3 regions of the Streptomyces avidinii genome follow, and region 2 is predicted to be linked to each of the others. Evidence: predicted binding sites of a transcription regulator. Region 2 holds the regulator's gene; each other region holds the start of a gene.
What was found. Region 2 encodes HrcA, which represses chaperone genes, less so after heat shock. Its sites were predicted from a motif close to TTNGCACTCNGNNNNNCNGAGTGCNAA; they were not measured.
Positions count from the first base shown of each region.

Region 1 (3,274 bases), 890 kb from region 2:
ATCGCCAAGTCGCTCGCGATCGGCAACCCGGCGGACGGCCCGTACGTCCTGGACATCGCGCGCCGCACCGGCGGTTTCGTCGAGGACGTGACCGACGAGCAGGTCGTCGAGGCCATCAAGATCCTCGCGCAGACCGAGGGCATCTTCGCCGAGACCGCGGGCGGTGTGACCGTCGGCGTGACGAAGAAGCTCATCGACAACGGGCAGCTCGACCCGACGCTGACCACGGTCGTCCTCAACACCGGTGACGGCCTCAAGACCCTGGAGGCGGTGGCCGCGGACAGCGGGCAGACCGCCACCATCCGCCCGAGCCTGGACGCGTTCCGCGCCGCCGGCCTGGTCTGATCCTTCTCCCTCTGCACCCGGAAAGGCAGTAGCGCCATGAGCGTCAACGTCCGCATCCCCACCATCCTGCGCACCTACACCGGCGGCGCCGCCGAGGTCCCGGCCGAGGGCGCGACCCTCGCCGAGGTCATCGAGTCCCTGGAGAAGAGCCACCCGGGCATCGCCGCGCGCGTCCTGGACGACCAGGGCAAGCTGCGCCGTTTCGTGAACGTCTACGTGAACGACGACGACGTGCGCTTCGAGGGCGGGCTGCAGGCGGCGACGCCGGACGGCGCAGGCGTCTCGATCATCCCGGCCGTGGCAGGCGGTTGCTGAATACCCGGATCCCCGGGATCACCCGACAGGTGACACGCGCAAACCGAAATTGCCCCCTCCGCTAAAAGCGGAGGGGGCAATTCTGCTTGATTGGGCACGGTAGGGTTGGGGAAGTCCCCTCCGCTGTTCTTGCCCCCTGCATATGAACGGGCCGCGCGAGGGTCGACATCGGGCCAATGTGCAAGTGCGGTATGGGGCTTTGGCGAGATATGCCCGGCCCGAGTTGCCCTGGAGTATGGCAAATTTTCACTCTATTTCAATGTTTCTCGGTGTCCAGAATTCTCATCGGATTGACCTGTTGCAGACAGCATCCGCGCAGATACATTCAGCCTCGGTCGACGCGTTCCGACGCAAGTTCTGACCCGGGATCGCGAAGTGCGTTCCTGCGCAAGGGCCAGTAATAGGGGAGTTAGGCATGGCTCAGGGCACCGTCAAGTGGTTCAACGCGGAGAAGGGCTACGGCTTCATCGCGGTCGACGGTGGTGCGGATGTGTTCGTCCACTACAGCGCCATCCAGATGGACGGGTACCGCACCCTTGAAGAGGGTCAGCGGGTCGAGTTCGAGATCTCGCAGGGCCAGAAGGGTCCGCAGGCGGACATGGTCAAGCTCGCACTCGGCTAGTCCTGGCGCGATCGACCGCCGACGCACAGTTGCATCGAAGACCTGGAACACCACGAGGGGCCCACATCCTGGACACGGGATGGGGGCCCCTCCTGCGTATGCCCGGTAGTGGCGGGGCGTTGCCCCAAGCCGCTTGCACTCGGAGGGGTCGAGTGCTAATCATTGGCGTTAGCACTCTCCTGGTGAGAGTGCTACTGAAACGAGGACCGGGTCGGTGAGGCCCGCAGGGTCCGGCGGGAAGGAACCGCCGGGCACTCAGGCCGTCCGTCGCGGGCGCGGGCGCGGTCCGGGAGCAATCCACCGCTGTCCGGGAGGACCACTTCAGATGGCCAAGATCATTGCGTTCAACGAGGAGGCCCGGCGCGGTCTCGAGCGAGGCATGAACCAGCTCGCCGACGCCGTCAAGGTCACCCTTGGCCCCAAGGGTCGCAACGTCGTCCTTGAGAAGAAGTGGGGCGCCCCCACGATCACCAACGATGGTGTCTCCATCGCCAAGGAGATCGAGCTCGAGGACCCGTACGAGAAGATCGGCGCCGAGCTGGTCAAGGAAGTCGCCAAGAAGACGGACGACGTCGCCGGCGACGGTACGACCACGGCCACCGTCCTGGCCCAGGCGCTCGTCCGCGAGGGCCTGCGCAACGTGGCCGCCGGTGCCAACCCGATGGCCCTCAAGCGTGGTATCGAGAAGGCCGTCGAGGCCGTCTCCGCCGCCCTGCTCGCCCAGGCCAAGGATGTCGAGACCAAGGAGCAGATCGCTTCGACGGCCTCCATCTCCGCCGCCGACACCCAGATCGGCGAGCTCATCGCCGAGGCCATGGACAAGGTCGGCAAGGAAGGCGTCATCACCGTCGAGGAGTCCCAGACCTTCGGTCTGGAGCTGGAGCTCACCGAGGGTATGCGCTTCGACAAGGGCTACATCTCGGCGTACTTCGCCACCGACATGGAGCGCATGGAGTCGTCCCTCGACGACCCGTACATCCTGATCGTCAACTCCAAGATCGGCTCGGTCAAGGACCTGCTGCCGCTCCTGGAGAAGGTCATGCAGTCGGGCAAGCCGCTGCTGATCATCGCCGAGGACGTCGAGGGCGAGGCGCTCTCCACCCTCGTCGTCAACAAGATCCGTGGCACCTTCAAGTCCGTCGCCGTCAAGGCTCCGGGCTTCGGCGACCGCCGCAAGGCCATGCTCGGTGACATCGCCATCCTCACGGGCGGCACGGTCATCTCCGAGGAGGTCGGCCTCAAGCTGGAGAACGCCGGTCTCGACCTGCTCGGCCGCGCCCGCAAGGTCGTCATCACCAAGGACGAGACCACCATCGTCGACGGTGCCGGTGACAGCGACCAGGTTCAGGGTCGCGTCAACCAGATCCGCGCCGAGATCGAGAACTCCGACTCGGACTACGACCGCGAGAAGCTCCAGGAGCGCCTCGCGAAGCTGGCCGGCGGCGTGGCCGTCATCAAGGCCGGTGCCGCGACCGAGGTCGAGCTCAAGGAGCGCAAGCACCGCATCGAGGACGCCGTTCGCAACGCGAAGGCGGCCGTCGAGGAGGGCATCGTCGCCGGTGGTGGCGTGGCCCTGCTGCAGGCCTCCGCGGTCTTCGAGAAGCTGGAGCTCGAGGGTGACGAGGCGACCGGCGCCAACGCCGTGAAGCTCGCCCTGGAGGCCCCGCTCAAGCAGATCGCCGTCAACGGTGGTCTCGAGGGTGGCGTCGTCGTCGAGAAGGTGCGCAACCTCCCGATCGGTCACGGCCTGAACGCCGCGACCGGCGAGTACGTCGACATGATCGCCGAGGGCATCATCGACCCGGCGAAGGTCACGCGTTCCGCGCTGCAGAACGCCGCGTCGATCGCCGCGCTGTTCCTGACGACCGAGGCCGTCATCGCCGACAAGCCCGAGAAGGCCGGCGCCGGTGCGCCGGGCGGAATGCCGGGCGGCGACATGGACTTCTGATCGACCCCCGGCTCCGGCCTGAAGGTTGATCGGCTGTTCTCGAA
Region 1 is NZ_CP108863.1:4,916,437-4,919,710, forward strand. It holds gene thrC (threonine synthase) at 1-345, shown strand, start outside; gene OG373_RS22065 (MoaD/ThiS family protein) at 382-660, shown strand; gene OG373_RS22070 (cold-shock protein) at 1,076-1,282, shown strand; gene groL (chaperonin GroEL) at 1,608-3,230, shown strand.
Region 1: groL (chaperonin GroEL) is a predicted target of HrcA. The motif match lies at 1,451-1,477, and genes of this name have one in related genera.

Region 2 (3,274 bases):
GGGGCCGACCTCGCCCTCGCCCGCGAGCTGGATCCTGGTGCCGTTCTCGACACCGGCCGGGATCTTGACCGTGAGGCTGCGGCGGGAGCGGACCCGGCCGTCGCCCGCGCACTCGTGGCACGGGGTCGGGACCACGGTGCCGAAGCCCTGGCACTGCGGGCAGGGGCGCGAGGTCATGACCTGGCCCAGGAAGGACCGGGTGACCTGCGAGACCTCACCGCGGCCACGGCACATGTCACACGTCTGCGCCGAGGTGCCGGGAGCGGCACCCTCACCGGAGCAGGTGTTGCAGACCACGGCCGTGTCGACCTGGATGTCCTTGGTGGTCCCGAAGGCCGCCTCGTCCAGCTCCAGGTCCAGGCGGATCATGGCGTCCTGGCCGCGGCGGGTCCGCGAGCGCGGGCCGCGCTGCGAGGCCTGGCCGAAGAAGGCGTCCATGATGTCGGAGAAGTTGCCGAAGCCACCCGCTCCGAAGCCGCCCGCTCCGCCGCCGCCCCCCGAGGAGGACAGCGGGTCGCCGCCGAGGTCGTAGACCTGCTTCTTCTGCGGGTCCGACAGCACCTCGTAGGCCGCGTTGATCTCCTTGAAGCGCTCCTGCGTCTTCGGATCCGGATTCACATCCGGGTGGAGTTCACGCGCGAGGCGCCGGAAGGCCTTCTTGATCTCGTCCTGCGATGCGTCGCGGCGCACGCCGAGAACGGCGTAGTAGTCCGTGGCCACTTACGACTCCGCCAGGATCTGTCCGACGTAACGTGCCACTGCGCGTACCGCTCCCATCGTTCCGGGGTAGTCCATGCGGGTCGGTCCGACCACGCCGAGTTTGGCGACTGTTTCGCCGCCCGAACCGTAACCGACCGAGACGACCGACGTGGAGTTCAGTCCCTCGTAGGCGTTCTCGTGCCCGATCCGTACGGCCATTCCCGACTCGTTGACCTCGCCCAGCAGCTTGAGGAGCACGACCTGCTCCTCCAGCGCTTCGAGCACCGGCCTGATCGTCAGGGGAAAATCATGTCCGAAGCGGGTGAGATTGGCGGTACCGCCGATCATCAGCCGCTCCTCGGCCTCCTCGACCAGGGTTTCGAGGAGGGTCGCGAGCACCGTGGAGACCGTGCCGCGGTCCTCGGCCTCGAAGGATTCGGGGAGGTCCTGGACGAGCGGGGGCACATCGGTGAAGCGCCGCCCGACCACCCGGCTGTTGAGCCGGGCCCGCAGGTCCGCGAGAGAGGTCTCGCCGAAGGGGCTCGGGCAGTCGATGAGCCGCTGCTCGACGCGTCCGGTGTCCGTGATCAGTACGAGCATCAGGCGCGCGGGAGCCAGCGAGAGCAGCTCCACGTGCCGGACGGTCGACCGGGTCAGGCTCGGGTACTGGACGACCGCGACCTGCCGGGTGAGCTGCGCGAGCAGCCGCACCGTGCGGCCGACCACGTCGTCGAGGTCGACGGCGCCGTCGAGGAAGTTCTGGATGGCCCGGCGCTCGGGCGACGACAGCGGCTTGACCCCCGCCAGCTTGTCGACGAAGAGGCGGTAGCCCTTGTCGGTGGGGATCCGGCCGGCGCTGGTGTGGGGCTGGGCGATGTAGCCCTCCTCCTCCAGCACGGCCATGTCGTTGCGCACGGTGGCGGGCGAGACGCCGAGCCGGTGCCGCTCGGTGAGCGCCTTGGAGCCGACGGGCTCCTCCGTCCCGACATAGTCCTGGACGATGGCGCGCAGCACTTCGAGTCTGCGTTCGCTGAGCATCGCGCACACCTCCAGCTGTGGTCCGTTGCCGTGTTCTGCCGTGTTCGTTGGCACTCTGATCGTTCGAGTGCCAGAGAGCCCCCGCTCAGTGTACGGCCGGGCGGTAAGCCCCTGGCAAGGGAGGCCCGCCAGGGTAGCGTCGCCGCATGGACGTGCGTTGGGAAGACTCCGGCTGGGAACGGCTGACCGGACGGGCCGGCCGGCGGCGGCTGCCGGTGTGGGACTGCACCGTGGGGCTGGTGGTGGGCGAGGATTCGGTCCTCCTGATCGACCCCGGGTCGTGTCTGCGCGAGGGCGCGCAGGTGCGTGCCGAGGCGGAGCGGCTGACGGGCCGGCGCGTGACCCATATCGCATTCACGCACGGTCATTTCGATCACGTGCTGGGCGGGGCCGCCTTCTCGGGGGCCGAGGTGTTCGGGGCGGTCGGGCTGGCCTCGCTGCTGTCGACGGGACGCGAGGAGCTGCGCGGGGACGCGGTCCGGCAGGGGCTCGCGGAGGCGGAAGCGGCGGAGGCGGTGGACCTGCTGGTGCTGCCCCGGCACGAGGTGTCGGGCGAGTGGACGCTGGAACTGGGCGGCGTGCAGGTACTGCTGGCCAATGTGGGACCCGGGCACACCGGGCACGACCTGGCCGTTTTCGTGCCGGGCGAGCGCGAGGTGGTCTTCTGCGGGGATCTGGTCGAGGAGTCGGGCGAGCCCCAGGCCGGCTCGGACGCCACCCCCGGGCAGTGGCCCGCCGCCCTGGACCGGATGCTGTCACTGGGCGGGGACGACGCACTGTACGTACCCGGTCACGGAGCGGTGGTCGGGGCGGAGTTCGTCCGTGCGCAACGCGCCACACTGGCGGCCCGTATCGGCGTGTCGAAGGCGTGACGCGCGCGGCTCTCCTACTGTCGGCCGGATGCGCGAGTACTCCCCCGACCTGACCCCGCAGTGGAAGCGACCCAAGGCCGTGCCGGAGGTGGCGGCGGACCGGGACCTCGTGGTCGAGGTCGCCGGTACAGACTTCTGCGGCGCGGTGGTGGCCTGCGAGGCGGGCACGGTGACGCTGGAGGACCGCTTCGGCAAGCGGCGGGTGTTCCCGATGGAGCCGCGCGGGTTCCTGCTGGACGGCGAGGTGGTCACCCTGGTCCGGCCAGCGCGCGGGCCCTCGGGGCCGCGGCTGACGGCCTCGGGCTCGCTGGCCGTCCCCGGGGCGCGGGCGCGGGTGGCGCGGGCGGGCCGGATCTACGTCGAGGGCCGGCACGACGCGGAGCTGGTGGAGCGGGTCTGGGGGGACGACCTGCGGATCGAGGGCGTGGTCGTCGAGTACCTGGAGGGCATCGACGACCTCCCGGCCGTCGTCGCCGAGTTCGACCCGGCCGCGGACGCCCGCCTCGGCATCCTGGTCGACCACCTCGTCCCGGGCTCGAAGGAGTCCCGCATCGCGGCGTCGGTGACCTCCCCGCACGTCCTGATCGTGGGCCACCCGTACGTGGACGTCTGGCAGGCGGTGAAACCGTCCGCGCTGGGCATCCCCGCGTGGCCGGTGATCCCGC
Region 2 is NZ_CP108863.1:5,806,158-5,809,431, reverse strand. It holds gene dnaJ (molecular chaperone DnaJ) at 1-720, opposite strand, end outside; gene hrcA (heat-inducible transcriptional repressor HrcA) at 721-1,737, opposite strand; gene OG373_RS26035 (MBL fold metallo-hydrolase) at 1,884-2,609, shown strand; gene OG373_RS26030 (DUF3097 domain-containing protein) at 2,638-3,274, shown strand, end outside.

Region 3 (3,274 bases), 2.0 Mb from region 2:
GGGCTGCAGCGAGAAGCCGAAGAGTTTGATCCAGCGCTTCGCGCCGTAGGTGTCCGCGCCGAAGAAGGCCGGCGCGATCAGCAGCACGAGCGCGACGGCCATCGTGATGTAGATGAAGCGCTGCAGCAGCCGGTGGTCGCGCAGCAGAGCCAGCACCAGCAGGCAGGCGGCGACCCCGACCACCGTCCACATCAGCTGGCCGGGGGCGTTCGCGTCCGAGTTGTAGCGCTCGATGTAGCCCTGGTCGAGGCGGTGCAGCAGCACCAGGCCGAGACCGGTCAGCAGCATCGCGAGCGGGAGGATCAGCGGGTCCGCGTAGGCCGCGAAGCGGCGCACGCCCAGGTGCCCCACCAGCGACAGCAAGGTCATGCTGATGGTGAACCCGGCGAGGTTGGGCGGCAGCTCGTCGTTCATGGCGAGGCCCGCGGCGGCGTGGCCGAAGACGGCGATGGCGATCACGAAGAGCAGGAGCAGCGCCTCGGTGCGCCGGCGGGCGACCGCCGTCGTCAGGGGTTTCAGTCCACGCACGGGATGCCGCCGTCGTCCCTCGAAGCGGACGAGGAGGGCGCGGATGGCGGCGGGGGTGAGGACGGTGCGCCGGGGCCGGTGGAAGCCTTGGGTCCGATCTGGTCGGCAATGCGGCGCTTTATCTTCATATCATCTACGACGTAGATGTCCTCCCCATGGTTCCTTCCGAAGCCTTCGATGGGAAGCGTCGTGAATTGCGCGTCCTGTGCGGGCGGCTCGGCGGTGTACGGCGTGTTCCGGTGCGGCGGGGTCGGTGGGGGTCGGTGCGTGGGGCCGTGCCGGGGTGTCTCCTCGGCTCGGCGCGCGCGGGCATCTCCCGGATGCTCGGGGCGGTCGCGCCTCGTCCTGCGGGGACACCCCGGCACGTCCCCACTCCCCTCCGCCGTCCCAGCCGCCAGGAGCCGCCCGCCCACAGGGCCGACCCGGTCGGGCGAGGCATGCAAGGGGATGCCCGGCACGGTCGAAGCCCGGGCGTGGGGCGGGGACACGCAGGAGGGTCCCCGCAGGACGAGGCGCGACCACCCCGTACGACGGGACCGTGCCCGCGCGCGCCGAGCCGAGGAGACCCTCGTGCGGGGCACCGCCCCACACCCCCAGCCGCCCGCAGGGCACCCCGCGCGGGGGCACCGGCCCGCAGACTGCCGAGCACCCCGCAGGGGTACGGGCCGAGCACCCCGCAGGGGCACCGGTGCTGCCCCGCGCGGGAGTTGCGCCGCGGTTCGGCCAACGAGAGCGTGGAGATCCCGATCGCGAGGCCCACGGTGATCGAGAGGGGTTCGCGTCGGCGCGGCTCGGCGTTTCTCCTGGTCAAGCGGTGGAGAGTGGCGATCTCCGACGTCCGTGAGCCCCCGGGGGCAAGCGTTCCGGCGCCGGTCCGCGCAACGCCCGGGGGTCGGGAATTGGCACTCCGCTTGACCGAGTGCTAATCGCCGGAATAGTCTCGCACCTGGCACTCACCCCTGGTGAGTGCCAACACAGCGACAGGCAGATCCGGCACCCGCGACGACGGATCGACCTGGTCGCCACCTCAGACAGTTAACCCCGGATCTCCGAAGGGGGAGGTCGGATCGTGACGACCGCCAGCTCCAAGGTTGCCATCAAGCCGCTTGAGGACCGCATTGTGGTCCAGCCGCTCGACGCCGAGCAGACCACGGCCTCCGGCCTGGTCATCCCGGACACCGCGAAGGAGAAGCCCCAGGAGGGCGTCGTCCTCGCGGTGGGCCCGGGTCGCTTCGAGGACGGCCAGCGTCTCCCGCTGGACGTCACCGTCGGCGACATCGTGCTCTACAGCAAGTACGGCGGCACCGAAGTGAAGTACAGCGGCGAGGAGTACCTCGTCCTCTCGGCTCGCGACGTGCTCGCGATCGTCGAGAAGTAATTCTCTTCATCAGTACTGCTTTGAGCTGCGCCCCTGGTCACCCCGCTGATTGCCGGGCGGCGAGGGGCGCAGCTCGTTAAACCCGAGTTTTCGAGAGGGCTGAACCGCTCCCATGGCGAAGATCCTGAAGTTCGACGAGGACGCCCGTCGCGCCCTCGAGCGCGGCGTCAACAAGCTTGCCGACACGGTGAAGGTGACGATCGGCCCCAAGGGCCGCAACGTCGTCATCGACAAGAAGTTCGGCGCCCCCACCATCACCAACGACGGTGTCACCATCGCTCGCGAGGTCGAGCTGGACGACCCGTACGAGAACCTGGGCGCGCAGCTCGTGAAGGAGGTGGCGACCAAGACCAACGACATCGCGGGTGACGGCACCACCACCGCCACCGTGCTGGCCCAGGCGCTGGTCCGCGAGGGTCTGCGCAACGTCGCCGCGGGTGCTTCCCCGGCCGCCCTGAAGAAGGGCATCGACGCCGCGGTCAAGGCCGTGTCCGAGGAGCTCCTCGCGACCGCCCGCCCGATCGAGGACAAGTCCGACATCGCCGCCGTGGCCGCGCTCTCCGCGCAGGACCAGCAGGTCGGCGAGCTCATCGCCGAGGCGATGGACAAGGTCGGCAAGGACGGTGTCATCACCGTCGAGGAGTCCAACACCTTCGGCCTGGAGCTGGAGTTCACCGAGGGCATGGCCTTCGACAAGGGCTACCTCTCGCCGTACATGGTCTCGGACCAGGAGCGTATGGAGGCCGTCCTCGACGACCCGTACATCCTGATCAACCAGGGCAAGATCTCCTCGATCCAGGACCTCCTGCCGCTGCTGGAGAAGGTCATCCAGGCCGGCGCCTCGAAGCCGCTGCTGATCATCGCCGAGGACGTCGAGGGCGAGGCGCTCTCCACCCTCGTCGTCAACAAGATCCGCGGCACCTTCAACGCGGTGGCCGTCAAGGCCCCCGGCTTCGGTGACCGCCGCAAGGCGATGCTCCAGGACATGGCCACCCTCACCGGTGCCACCGTCATCGCCGAAGAGGTCGGCCTCAAGCTCGACCAGGCCGGTCTGGACGTACTGGGCTCCGCCCGCCGCGTGACCATCTCCAAGGACGACACCACCATCGTCGACGGTGGCGGCAGCCACGAAGAGGTCGTCGGCCGCGTCAACCAGATCAAGGCCGAGATCGAGTCGACCGACTCGGACTGGGACCGCGAGAAGCTGCAGGAGCGCCTGGCGAAGCTCGCCGGCGGCGTCTGCGTCATCAAGGTCGGCGCCGCCACCGAGGTGGAGCTCAAGGAGAAGAAGCACCGCCTCGAGGACGCCATCTCGGCGACCCGCGCCGCGGTCGAGGAGGGCATCGTCTCCGGCGGTGGCTCCGCGCT
Region 3 is NZ_CP108863.1:3,809,862-3,813,135, reverse strand. It holds gene OG373_RS16650 (FtsW/RodA/SpoVE family cell cycle protein) at 1-528, opposite strand, end outside; gene groES (co-chaperone GroES) at 1,598-1,906, shown strand; gene groL (chaperonin GroEL) at 2,019-3,274, shown strand, end outside.
Region 3: groES (co-chaperone GroES) is a predicted target of HrcA. The motif match lies at 1,428-1,454, and genes of this name have one in related genera.